Regions from separate parts of the Ensifer sp. VA4 genome, predicted to be linked through region 3. Evidence: predicted binding sites of a transcription regulator. Region 3 holds the regulator's gene; each other region holds the start of a gene.

Region 1 (3,206 bases), on a different contig from region 3:
GCGGGAAGCAGAGAACGTTGTTGACCTGGTTCGGGAAATCCGAGCGGCCGGTGCAGATCATGGCATCCGGGCGGGCGGCACGGGCAGCCTCCGGCATGATTTCCGGCGTCGGGTTGGCCAGCGCCATGATCAGCGGCTTCTCGGCCATCTGCACCAGCAGTTCCGGCTTCAGCACGCCGGCGGCGGAAAGCCCGAGGAACACGTCTGCGCCACCGATGCTGTCGGCGAGAACACGGTTGTCGCTCTCCTGTGCGTAGACGGACTTCCACTCATCCATCAGCACTTCGCGGCCCTTGTAGACGAGGCCTTCGAGGTCGTGCACCCAGATGTTCTCGCGCTTGGCGCCAAGCGTCACCAGCAGGTTGAGACAGGCGAGTGCGGCGGCACCGGCGCCCGACGTGACGATCTTCGCCGTGGCGATATCCTTGCCGGCGAGTTCGAGGCCGTTGAGGATGGCGGCTGCGACGATGATGGCGGTTCCGTGCTGGTCGTCATGGAAGACCGGGATCTGCATCTTTTCGCGCAGGCGACGCTCGACCTCGAAGCACTCGGGCGCCTTGATGTCTTCGAGGTTGATGCCGCCGAAGGTCGGTTCGAGCGCCGAGATGACATCGACCATGCGGTCGATGCTCGAGGCATCGATCTCGATGTCGAAAACGTCGATACCGGCAAACTTCTTAAAGAGAACCGCCTTGCCTTCCATGACCGGCTTCGAAGCCAGCGGCCCGATATTGCCGAGGCCGAGCACGGCGGTGCCGTTGGAGATGACGGCGACCAGGTTGGCGCGGGCGGTGAAATCCGCCGCCGTTTCCGGGTTGTCGCGGATGGCGATGCAGGGGGCGGCGACACCGGGCGAATAGGCGAGCGCCAGGTCGCGCTGGTTGCCGAGCGGCTTGGTGGGTTGGATTTCGAGCTTTCCCGGGCGAGGGTAACGGTGGAAGAAAAGCGCCTGCTGATCGATATCGCCGCTGGCCGGACCGGTTTGGGATTTCGTTTTATCGCCCGTATTCATGCTCTCACATTCCTCATTCGTGGTCGTGCCTTTTGGCATGAATTCGGAGCAAGGTACAGTTTTGCCGTGCCGATTTCGGCGGTCAGATGGGCGGCAAGACGCTCATGTCATCTTCCTGAAACACGAGTCTGGTTTTCACGGGGGCAGAAAGCGTAACTGAAGACGAGGCTGGCATGACGGCGCAGCAAGACAACTCCGTACGAAGGCTCAGGACGTTGTTCATCTCCGACGTCCATCTCGGGTCGAAGGCCGCCAAGACGGACTTCCTGCTCGATTTCCTGCGGCATCATGAAGCGGAGACGATCGTGCTCGTCGGCGACATCGTCGATGGCTGGCGGCTGAAGCGCAGCTGGTACTGGCCGCAGAACTGCAACGACGTTGTGCAGAAGCTGCTGCGAAAGGCGCGCAAAGGCGCCCGCATCGTCTATGTCCCCGGCAATCACGACGAGTTCCTGCGTGATTTTCCGGGCGTGCATTTCGGCGGCATCGAGGTGGCGCAGCGCTACCTTCACGAGGCCGCCGACGGCCGGAACTATCTGGTGCTCCACGGCGACGAGTTCGATGTCGTGGTGCGCAATGCCCGCATGCTCGCCTATCTCGGCGACTGGGCCTACGACACGGCGATCGCCATCAACATCGGCCTGGCGGCAATCCGCCGTCGCCTCGGCATGCCCTATTGGTCATTCTCCTCCTGGGCCAAGCTTCAGGTGAAGCACGCCGTCAACTTCATCGGCGAGTTCCAGAAGGTAGTTGCCGAGGAGGCGCGCCGCCACGACGCGCAGGGCGTGATCTGCGGGCACATCCACCACGCGGTCATCGAGGACATCGGCGACATCCGCTACATCAATACCGGCGACTGGGTGGAAAGCTGCACGGCGATTGCCGAGCATCATGACGGGACGATGGAACTAATCACCTGGCACCAGACGCGTGGCGGCGCCGTTGAAAGCGAAGCCTCCGGTGAAGCCGACAAGCTGCTTGCCCAATTGCTGACCCAGCGCGCCGCCTGACCGGAGTGCGACAGTCCGGCTCCTGTCGCGAAAACTAGGTTATGGCGAGGCCTGCCGGGGCTGTGCTAGAGATCGGGTACAGCCATCAGGTCAGCCGATGATTCCCACCCCAGCGCCCGCATCCGTGGGCCCTCCGCCGCGCCATTTCGCGCTTCGCATCGCCTTGCTCTTCTGCGCGCCGCTGATCGTCAACGGCTTCGCCATGCCGTATTTTCCGATGTGGCTGAGCACGCTGTCGATGACCGACTTCGAGATCGGCGTCGTTCTGGCGTTGCCGATGTTCGTGCGCGTCATCACGGCACCGATCGCGGGCGTCATCGCCGACCGCCTCGGCGAGCGGACGATCGTGCTGATCTGGTCCGGCTTCCTGTCGCTCGCGACCGCACTGGTGCTGTTCTATTTCCGCGACTTCTGGCCGGTGCTGGTCATCTACACGCTGCAATCGGCGGTCTATTCGCCCTACGTGCCGATCGTCGAGGCGATTGCGCTCTCCGGCGTCCGGCGCTGGGGCTTCGACTACGCCCATATGCGGCTCTGGGGCTCGGTCGCCTTCATCGGTGCGACGATGCTCGGCGGCTGGATGGTCGGCATTTTCGGCAGCGACATGGTGCTGCCGGCGATGGCGATCGGCTTCGGCCTCACGATCGCCATGGCCTATGCGGCGCCGCGCGTCGGCAAGCCGCGCCGGCCGTCGCCGATCACCGCGCTCACCGAGCCGCCGCCGAAGTCGCTCAAGCAGCTCGACCTGCAACTGCTGCTGATCGGGGTGACGCTGGTGAACGCCAGCCACGCGATGCTGTTCGCCTTCTCGGCGATCTATTGGCAGCAGATCGGCTACAGCGGCACCGAGATCGGCCTGCTCTGGAGCGCGGGCGTGGCGGCCGAAGTCACGATGTTCATCTTCGCCAAGGCGATCAGCCGCCGCTTCAGCGTGTGGGTGATGATCCTGTCTGGCTGTTCGCTTGCGGTGGTGCGCTGGATCATCTTCCCGATGAATCTCGGCTTCGGCGGCTATTTCATCCTTCAGTGCTTCCACGCCTTCACCTACGCGATCATGCACACCGGCATGCAGCACAAGCTCGTCGAGCGAGTGGTGGAATCCCAGGAAGCGTCCGCCCAGGGGCTCTATTTCTTCTATACCGGCATCTTCACCGCGATTTTCACGTTCCTGTCTGGCTATTTCT
Region 2 (3,206 bases), on a different contig from region 3:
ATGACGATGTGGTCGAAGCCCCGTTCGCCGAAGATTGCCGGATCGAAATCCGTCGCATCGGCGACCTGAAGCACGGCGCGGCGCTTGCCGCCGCGATTGAGCTTGGCATCGGCGGAAGTGAGCATCTCCGAGGAGATGTCCAGGCCGAAGAGACGGGCCGAAGGGAAGCAGCGGCCTATGAGCGCCAAGTTACGCCCGGTGCCGCAGCCGACTTCGAGCACCGAGGCCCCGGAGGCCGGGTTCATTTCCCGGATCAGCGTGTCGCGGCCGAAGAGGTAGTATTTTCGCGTCACGTCGTAGAAGTGCCGCTGGTAGCGGTACATGTGGTCCATGCGCCGCGCGTGGGAAATCCCGGCCTCACGCATGGGCTCAAGCCTTCTTCCGGTAGATGTGGAACCCGCCATAGATGGCGGAGCGATCTTCGGCGCCGAGCCTGGCCGATGCCTCGGCATCGTAGTGCCACTGATCGAGCAGGGCCGAAGAGACGCGCCCCGGCAGGATGCTGTCTTCAGCCGCGGTGCGGAAGATGACGACGGCGCTGCTGTCCGCGGTGCGGGTGATCTCGGTCCAGAGGTCGTTGAGCTGCTGGTCGGTCATCCAGTCCTGGGCATCGAGCAGGATGTAGCGGTCGACGGAAGCGGCCGGCTTGCTGGCCAGGAGCTCGGTGTAGCTTGCGTGATGGACCTCGACGCGCTCGGCATTGTTGCGGATCGCCTCATAGGCGCGGGCATTGAGGTAGGGCGGCAGTTCGCCTTCGTGCGGCAGCGGATAACGGCGACCGAAGGCCTGCCAGGCGAAGTAGTTTTCCCTAAGCGGGAAGTGGCAGGTGAGCTTTTCCAGGCGGTGACGCAAGACAGCTGCGAGCGATTTCTCGCTGCTGAGGCTGGCAAGCTCGTCGAACTGCTGCGGCGGGATGCCGAGCCCGAAGAGCGAGCTCTTGCGGCTGGTGATCCAGCGGATGACGGGACGATCGAAAAGCGGCGCAAGGCGCTCGTCGAAGAACTGGCGTTGCTCGCGCATCGAGCGCGCCTGGACGAACTCTTCCGGGTTGACGCCATGCAGGCGGGCGAGCAGATGGCTTGCGGCGATGAAGCGGCCGAGCAGGCCGGTGCGATAGATGTTGCGGCCGAAGACGCCGATGCGCCGGCGACCGGTGATGTCGCGGCCGTTCCAGTAGCTGCGCGTGGCGGTGTCGAGCTTCGGAGAGAGGAAGAGGTCGAAGGCCTGGACGTTGGTCGCCGTGCCCTGGGTTGCCAGGAAGCGCGTGACATCCTTGTGGCTAGGCAGGTGGCGGAAGGCCGCGAGCTTCAGGCGGTTCAGCGCGATGTGGTGCGGGTTGAGATCGACGACGTCGATCTTGCGCGGGCCGGCCGACAGGTAGGTCAGCATGTTGCAGCCGCCGGAGCCGATGGTGACTATCCGATGCTCCGGGCTAAGCTGCATCGCCTCCATGTCGACGATCGGATCCTCCCAGATCTGCGGGTAGACGAGCCCCGAGAAGAGCAGGCCGAAGAGACGTTCTGAGAGGCCGGCGAGGGAGAAGGTCTTGTGCTGGAGCAGGGCGGTTTTCAGCTTCGGATTTTTTCTGCCAAAGCCAACATCGGGGGCTAGTTCGGTCATCTCTGCCGGTCATCCAGTTGAAACTTAGCCGCTTCTAAAGTGACTCCGCTACACTTTGATGACGGGGTTTCCACAGCCCCGGAAGGCCCTTAAACGGCCGCCATACAATTTTTCACCCATAAGAAATCATTAAACCCTAGCGTGCTAGGCACCGCCTTACATTCGGGGGGCGTCGACATGATGTTAAGAACGTTTCTGCCGAAGCCCGAGCAGCGATTTGCGGCTGCCGGCGCGGCATTGGGGGCTCTGGTTTCTGCGGCGTGGCTGGCGATGGAAACCGTGCTTGCAAAACAATCGCATTGGGATGTTCCCGCAATGCTGGCGGCTGGCGCCATGCCGTTTCTCCTCGGCGGATCCTTCTATCGCTGGCGTTACCTGCGGCGGCTCGAACATGAGCTGCATGCAGCGCGCCGTGCGGAGCGGCGCTTGCGCCACGAAGTCCACCGCGACAAGCTCACCGGGCTTGCAAACCGCGCGGCTCTGGAAGCGGACATTCGCCAGGCGCTTTCAGTGGAGGGAGCCACCTTCGAGCGCAATGCGCTGCTCCTTCTCGATCTCGACCGGTTCAAGGCGATCAACGATACGATGGGCCACGATGCCGGCGACCGGCTGCTGGCGCTCTTTGGCGCGCGCCTGAGGCGCGCCTTCTCCGGGGAGGCGAGCCTCTACCGGCTGGGGGGAGACGAGTTCGTGCTCGCCGCCGCCGGCGCATCATCGCAGGCTGAGGCGGAAATGCTCGCAATGCGGGTAAAGGCGCTGTTCGAAGCGCCGTTCGATCTTGGTGATGCACGGGTCGCTTCCGGCTGCAGTATCGGCATCGCCTTCATCGAGCGAAGCGATACGGCGACGGGCGACGTGCTGAAGCGTGCGGACCTGGCGCTCTACGAGGCGAAGGCGGTGAGCGGCAACAGCCACGCCTTCCACTCGGAGACGCTGACCCGCGCCGCCAGGCAGCGGGCGGAGGCCGAGCGTGACGTCGCACGCGGGCTCGAGGCCGATGAATTCTTCCTCGAATTCCTGCCGACGGCCGGGACGGCCAGCGGGGCCATCCGTGGATTCGAGGCGCTGCTGCGCTGGCGACATCCGCTGCGCGGCGTCATCGGTGCCGAAGCCTTCATAGAGCCGTCCGAGAAGAGCACGAGCACGCTCTCGCTTGGCTATTGGACACTTCGGGCGGCCTGCGCACAGGCTGCCCGCTGGGCTTCGCCGACGGGGCTGACCGTCGCCCCCTTTGCTCCGCAACTAAAGGATCGCGACTTTGTCGCACAGGTCGAGCAGTGCCTCAGCGAAGCGAGCTTGCCGCCGGGACGCCTGACGATCGAGATCGTCGGGGACTTTTCGACCGAGGATCTTGCCCTGATCTCCGGGAACCTTCAGGGGATGCGGGCGCTTGGTGTGCGGATTGCGCTTGGCGGCGGCGCCGGCTCATCCTTGCCCCTGAACCTGATTGCCGAACTGCAGCCCGATCAGGTGACCATCGATCTTACCGCCATCCGGGCTACCCACGGCAGCGAGCGCAGCCTTGCACTGCTTGCCTGCCTCATCAAGACCGGCCAGGTGCTGCGCCTGCCGATCGCCGTGCGCGG
Region 3 (3,206 bases):
AGCTCATCCACGAACTGCGCACGAACTTCACGATCGTCATCGTGACCCACTCGATGCAGCAGGCCGCCCGCGTTTCGCAGCGCACCGCCATGTTCCACCTCGGCAATCTCGTCGAGGAGAACGACACCGACAAGATGTTCACCAACCCGGATGACCAGCGCACCCAGGATTACATCATGGGCCGCTTCGGCTGAGGCCAATGACGGCTGCAACAGTAACTGGAAAGCGCCCGCAAGGATCGACGATCATGTCCATGCATATCATGTCCGCCTATGACGAAGAACTGAAATACCTGACGCGCCGCATCTCGGAAATGGGCGGTCTCGCCGAGCAGATGGTCGCTGAATCCGTTCGCGCCCTGGTCAATTCCGACCTGGCTCTGGCGCAGAAGGTGATCTCGGACGACACCATTCTCGACGATGCCGAGCGCCAGATCGGCGAAAAGGCGATCGTCACGATCGCCAAGCGCCAGCCGGTCGCCGCCGACCTTCGCGAGATCATGGGCTCGATCCGCATCGCCGCCGACCTCGAGCGTGTCGGCGATCTCGGCAAGAATACCGCCAAGCGCGTGATCGCGGTCGCCGGTTCCGGCATTCCGCGCAAGCTCGCCCGCGGTCTCGAGCACCTCGCCGAGCTCGCCCTGGTGCAGCTCAAGGAAGTGCTCGACGTTTATGCCTCGCGTTCGCCGGAAAAGGCCAACAGCATTCGCGAGCGGGACGAGGAGATCGATGCGATCTATACCTCGCTGTTCCGCGAGCTGCTGACCTACATGATGGAAGATCCGCGCAACATCACGCCCTGCACGCATCTTCTGTTCTGCGCCAAGAACATCGAGCGCATCGGCGACCACGCGACCAACATCGCCGAGACGATCTATTACATGGCGACGGGTGCCCAGCCGGAAGGCGAGCGCCCGAAGGATGACAATACGTCGACGTTGGGCTCGGTCAACGACTGAGCGTTAGACGCGCCGTTCGCAATGCATGCCCCGTGAATATCATCTGGTCGCGGCTCCGGTCGCGGCCCCGAATGCCTGTATCTGAAGCATGCGGCTTTCGCACCGCCTTTGAAAATGGCGGAACTGCTCCAGTTTAGAGTGTCTGAGCACCGGTCCGGCCATTGAGCCGCACGGCGCTCGCGGTAAGGAGACGTTACCTGATGTTGCCAAAAATCGCCGTGGTCGAAGACGAAGAGGCGCTGAGCGTCCTGTTGCGTTACAATCTGGAAGCGGAAGGCTTCGACGTCGATACGATCCTCAGGGGGGACGAGGCGGAGATCCGGCTCCAGGAACGCCTGCCCGACCTTCTGATCCTCGACTGGATGCTGCCCGGCGTCTCCGGCATCGAGCTTTGCCGTCGGCTGCGCCAGCGGCCGGAGACGGAGCGGCTGCCGATCATCATGCTGACGGCGCGGGGCGAGGAAAGCGAGCGCGTCCGTGGTCTCGCGACCGGTGCCGACGACTATGTGGTCAAGCCCTTCTCGACGCCGGAGCTGATGGCTCGCGTCAAGGCGATGCTTCGCCGGGCGAAACCCGAAGTGCTCTCGACGCTGCTGCGCTGCGGCGACATCGAGCTCGACCGGGAAACCCATCGCGTCCATCGCCGCAGCCGCGAAGTTCGCCTGGGGCCGACGGAGTTCCGCCTGCTCGAGTTCCTGATGTCCTCTCCGGGCCGGGTCTTCTCACGCTCGCAATTGCTGGACGGCGTCTGGGGCCATGACATCTACGTCGACGAGCGGACCGTCGACGTGCATGTCGGCCGCCTGCGCAAGGCGTTGAATTTCTCGACCATGCCGGACGTCATCCGCACGGTCCGCGGCGCCGGCTACTCGCTCGAAAGCTGAGCGGGGCGAACAACAGGCAATAAAAAAGGGGCCGCTCAGCCCCTTTTTTGTTCCTGTGCGCAGCCTCAGCGCATCCGCCGACGCTCGGCCGACGGCTGGTAGGCAAGCCGTGCATGGAAGTTGCAATAGGGCGAGGACTCCGGCGAGTCATTGCCGCAGAAGTGGAATTCTTCCTTCAGCGGATCGCCGATCGGCCACTTGCAGGTGCGTTCGGTGAGCTGGGTCAGCTCGAGGCGGCGCGACATCGGCACGACCACATCGGTGCTGATGCTGAAGTCCTGCTCGGCCACGAGATCCACCTCGATCTCTTCCTTGAGGACGGTGGCGCCGGACGGACGGGCAACGGTGCGGGTCGAAACACGCGAGGCGTAGTTCGGGGCGCGCGGGGCCGAGGTCGGCCGCTTCGGGCGGGCCGCCGCAGTGGTGCTGCCGCCAGCCTTGGCGCGTCCGGGAAGGCTCAGGCGATGAACCTTGCCGATGACGGCGTTACGGCTGACGCCGCCGAGCTGCGCCGCGATCTGGCTTGCGCTCAGGCCCTCGGACCAAAGCTTCTTCAGTTTCTCCACCCGCTCGTCAGTCCAGTTCATCTCTGCACTCTCCGTTCTCAGCGTTGGGGATGGCAGAATCCCTCACCGCACCCCGGCTGAACCCCGAGGTTGCAAACGCGATAACTCTTTTGGTGACTAGGTCCGCCGCATGCGTCTAGTAATTGAATGTTAACGTACTGACCGCCGGACTCCGTGGCAAGAGTCCGGGGAATCGCGCCGAATCGAATTCGTAGTTTTCCCCAACTTGCTCGATCAGCGTTGCATTTTTGCAAGCCCTTCCGGACGATTTTTTCGTCGCAGGGAAACGGGTCTCGCCATCGCGCTGCAAGGCTTGGTTTTGTTGACATTGCGGTGCGAAATGGGAATAGTGCCTGCGCCGCCGAAAGGCGGCATTTTTGATTTTTATCGGGCCGCATGAAGCTGCGGGATCGATGCCGATTGGAGTGAAGGAGAGCCTCGCATGACTGCAACCACGCCGCTTTACGATACCTACATGCGCGCGCCGTTGCGTTTCGAGCGAGGAGAGGGCGTCTGGTTGATCGCCGAAGACGGCTCGCGCTACCTCGATTTCGCCGCCGGCGTTGCCGTGAACTCGCTCGGCCACGCGCATCCGCATCTCGTCGAGGCGCTGAAGGCGCAGGCCGAGAAGGTCTGGCACCTTTCCAACCTTTACGAGGTTCCGGGGCAGGAAAGCCTTGGGCGCCGCCTGGCCGCCGTCACTTTCGCCGATCGGGTTTTCTTCACCAATTCCGGTGCGGAAGCGCTGGAATGCGCGATCAAGACGGCGCGGCGCTACCACTTCGCCAACGGCCAGCC
Region 4 (3,206 bases), on a different contig from region 3:
ACGCACGGCAGCGATCGCCGGCGGCGTCATCGTTTATCTCGTCTTCAGCTGGTGGTTCTTTTCGATCGGCCAGGTGCTCGGCAACGCGAATTGGGGCATTGCCGGCACCTATCTCGCCGACTGGGTTTCTTACGAAGTGCGTCCGCAAATCCACATCGCTTCCGACCGGACGATGAGCCTCAACTATCAGCGCAATTCGCCGCTTGGCCCCAATCCCAAGCCAGACTGGGTGGAACTCGACAAGGAGACGATGACGCGGCGCGTTGAAATACCGGCGTCGACGACGCAGGTGGCCAAGCCGAAAGCAAGCTCGTCCTTCAGCTTCATGGCGCCGGGCTCGGCCCTTGGCCGCGGCTCAACAGCCGAGGCGCAGAACCGCGTCGAAACCCGCACGGAAGAGGTGCTGACGCGCGTCGTCGTGACCTACGACCGCTCGACCAAGATCGAGATCGCCGACGGTCTGGTGAAGGCGACCCATGGCGGCGAGACGCTGACGATGGCCGTCGACGGCGCCGACACGGTGACACCGCAAGGCGCTTTGCCGTCCTGGGCGACGCAGAAGCGTCCCGGCGAAAAGATCGTCCTAGCCTTTGGCGCCACCGGCTGGGCCGAAGTCGAAGGCGACGAGGTCTCGGTGCGCAATCGGTTCTTCGGTTGGGCGAATTTCCTCTTCGACACCAACTCGCCCTTCTTCGGCAGGAGCTATGGCGAGGTCGCCTCGCTGATCACCTCCGGCGAGCGCATCGATCCGGCCCGCTCGAACCTTTCGCTTGCCTGGAACAACATTCTCTACAATGCCGAATGGCAGCACCTGGACGTCTGGACGAAGCTCCTACAGACCATCGTCATGGCCTTCGTCGGCACGCTCTCTGCGTCGCTGATCGCCTTCCCGCTCTGCTTCCTGGCCGCCCGCAACATCACGCCGAACTTCATGGCCAACCAGTTGGCCAAGCGCTTCTTCGACTTCCTGCGGTCGGTCGACATGTTCATCTGGGCGCTGTTCTTCACCCGTGCCTTCGGCCCCGGACCGCTTGCCGGTATCTCGGCGATTTTCTTCACCGACACCGGCACGCTGGGCAAGCTTTACTCCGAGGCGCTTGAGAACATCGACGACAAGCAGCGCGAGGGCGTCAAGTCGGTGGGTGCCGCGCCGCTTGCCGTACAGCGCTTCGGCGTGCTGCCGCAGGTGCTGCCGGTCTTTGCCAGCCAGGCGCTCTATTTCTGGGAATCGAACACCCGTTCGGCGACCATCATCGGCGCTGTCGGCGCGGGCGGTATCGGTCTCAAGCTCTGGGAAGCGATGCGCACCAATTCCGATTGGGAAAATGTCGCCTACATGGTGCTTCTGATCTTGCTGGTTGTCTTTATTTTCGACAGCATCTCGAACGCGTGCCGTTCGCGCCTGATGGGGCGCAAGGCACATTGACGACAAGCGAGCATTGCGCGCCCGCCATCATGATGTTGTCATGATCGGTTAGCTGCGCATCGCATCCCGCAAACACTCGACCCGCCGCCCTGGCGGGCCGGTCGCTACAAGAAAGTGAAGACCGTGCGTTATGCAATCTACTTCGCGCCGCCGGCAGACGACCGGCTGTCGCAGGTCGCGTCCCGTTGGCTCGGCCGTGATGCCTTTACCGGCCAGGCCCTCGATACCCCGCCGGTCGCTGGCCTCGACAAGGACACGCAGCGCGCACTGACAGCCGACCCGCGCCGCTACGGTTTCCATGGCACGCTGAAGGCTCCGTTCGAGCTTGCGGAAGGCCGCGACGAGGACGAATTGCTCAACATCTTCGAATGCTTTGCAGCCGATCTCGATCCCTTCGAAATCCCTGAAATCGCCCTCTACCAGCTCGGTCCGTTCTTTGCCCTGGTGCCGTCCGTCCCTTGCGCCGAACTGCAGGATCTGGCCGAAGATGCCGTTCACCGCTTCGACCCGTTCCGTGCCCCCCTTTCGGAGGCGGACTTTGCCCGGCGCAAGCCGGAGAGCCTTCCGGAGCGCCAAAGGCGCTACCTGAGGGAATGGGGCTATCCCTATGTATTCGAAGAATTTCAGTTCCATCTGACTTTGACCGGTCCCGTGCCCGGCGAGACGAGCAGCGTCATGCGCTTGGCACTGGAAACCACCTTTGCCGAGCACATCGGAAAGCCGCTTCACGTTACGTCAGTCGCGCTCTTCGTCGAACCGGAGCGCGGCGCCCCCTTTACTGTCCGCTCGCTGCTGCCGCTCGGCAGCGACACCCAACGAAAGATTGCATGAGATGAGCAAAGAACAGGTTCTAACCAATGCCCGCATCGTTCTGGAGGACAGTGTCCTCGACGGTTCGGTGCTGATCCGCGACGGCAAGATTGCCGATATTTCCGAGGGAACGGTCGCCGGCGGCGAGGACTTCGAAGGCGACTATCTGATCCCCGGCCTCATTGAACTGCACACCGATCACCTCGAAGCGCACTATTCGCCGCGCCCGGGCGTACGCTGGCTGAAGATCGCGGCGATTCAGGCGCATGACGCGCAGGTCGTCACCTCCGGCATCACCACGGTGTTCGACTGCCTGCGTCTAGGTTCCGACGAAGACGGCGGCTTCCAGAAGGGCGAGATGCGCAGCATGGCCGATGCCCTGGCGCAGGCCAAGGAAGAAGGCCGGTTGCGCGCCGATCACCTGATCCATCTGCGCTGCGAAGTGTCGACCTCCGACGTGCTCGACCACTACGAGGACTTCCAGAACGATCCGCAGGTCAAGCTCGTCTCGCTGATGGACCATGCGCCCGGTCAGCGCCAGTTCCAGACGATGGACCAGTACACGCTCTACTACAAATCCAAGCGCGGCCTCTCGGACGAGGAATTCGCCCGTTTCGTCGAGCGTCAGCAGGCGCTTTCGGCAAAATACGCCGGCCCGCACCGTACCGCGCTTGCCCAGGCCTGCGCCGCCCGCGGCATCACTATCGCCAGCCACGACGACGCAACCGTCGGCCATGTCGAGGAATCGATCGGCTTCGGTATCAAGCTTGCCGAATTCCCGACGAGCTTCGAAGCGGCGGAAGCTTCGCACCGGGCGGGCTTGAGCGTGCTCATGGGCGCCCCGAACATCGTGCGCGGCAAGTCGCACTCGGGCAACATCGCCGCACGTGACCTTGCAGAGCGTGGTGTCCTCGACGTGCTGTCGTCGGACTATGTGCCCTTCAGCCTGATCCATGCGCCGTTCGTCCTT

Evidence for each region. The regulator PhoB, encoded in region 3, activates phosphate uptake and scavenging genes when phosphate is short. The targets are predictions, from matches to a motif close to TGTCATNNANCTGTCAT.
Region 1: AC0C6X_RS12025 (UDP-2,3-diacylglucosamine diphosphatase) is a predicted target of PhoB. The motif match lies at 1,118-1,134, and genes of this name have one in related genera.
Region 2: AC0C6X_RS21295 (BtaA family protein) is a predicted target of PhoB. The motif match lies at 1,668-1,684, and genes of this name have one in related genera.
Region 4: AC0C6X_RS06270 (DUF1045 domain-containing protein) is a predicted target of PhoB. The motif match lies at 1,452-1,468, and genes of this name have one in related genera.

What each region holds. Positions count from the first base shown of each region.
Region 1 covers NZ_JBVQPO010000006.1:123,047-126,252, forward strand. Annotated here, with positions in the region: gene AC0C6X_RS12020 (NADP-dependent malic enzyme) at 1-1,012, opposite strand, end outside; gene AC0C6X_RS12025 (UDP-2,3-diacylglucosamine diphosphatase) at 1,186-2,022, shown strand; gene AC0C6X_RS12030 (MFS transporter) at 2,120-3,206, shown strand, end outside.
Region 2 covers NZ_JBVQPO010000012.1:80,708-83,913, forward strand. Annotated here, with positions in the region: gene AC0C6X_RS21290 (class I SAM-dependent methyltransferase) at 1-365, opposite strand, end outside; gene AC0C6X_RS21295 (BtaA family protein) at 370-1,620, opposite strand; gene AC0C6X_RS21300 (EAL domain-containing protein) at 1,798-3,206, shown strand, end outside.
Region 3 covers NZ_JBVQPO010000001.1:628,004-631,209, reverse strand. Annotated here, with positions in the region: gene pstB (phosphate ABC transporter ATP-binding protein PstB) at 1-194, shown strand, start outside; gene phoU (phosphate signaling complex protein PhoU) at 245-958, shown strand; gene phoB (phosphate regulon transcriptional regulator PhoB) at 1,159-1,842, shown strand; gene AC0C6X_RS02940 (GcrA family cell cycle regulator) at 1,908-2,429, opposite strand; gene AC0C6X_RS02935 (aspartate aminotransferase family protein) at 2,851-3,206, shown strand, end outside.
Region 4 covers NZ_JBVQPO010000003.1:230,347-233,552, forward strand. Annotated here, with positions in the region: gene phnE (phosphonate ABC transporter, permease protein PhnE) at 1-1,426, shown strand, start outside; gene AC0C6X_RS06270 (DUF1045 domain-containing protein) at 1,550-2,257, shown strand; gene AC0C6X_RS06275 (alpha-D-ribose 1-methylphosphonate 5-triphosphate diphosphatase) at 2,259-3,206, shown strand, end outside.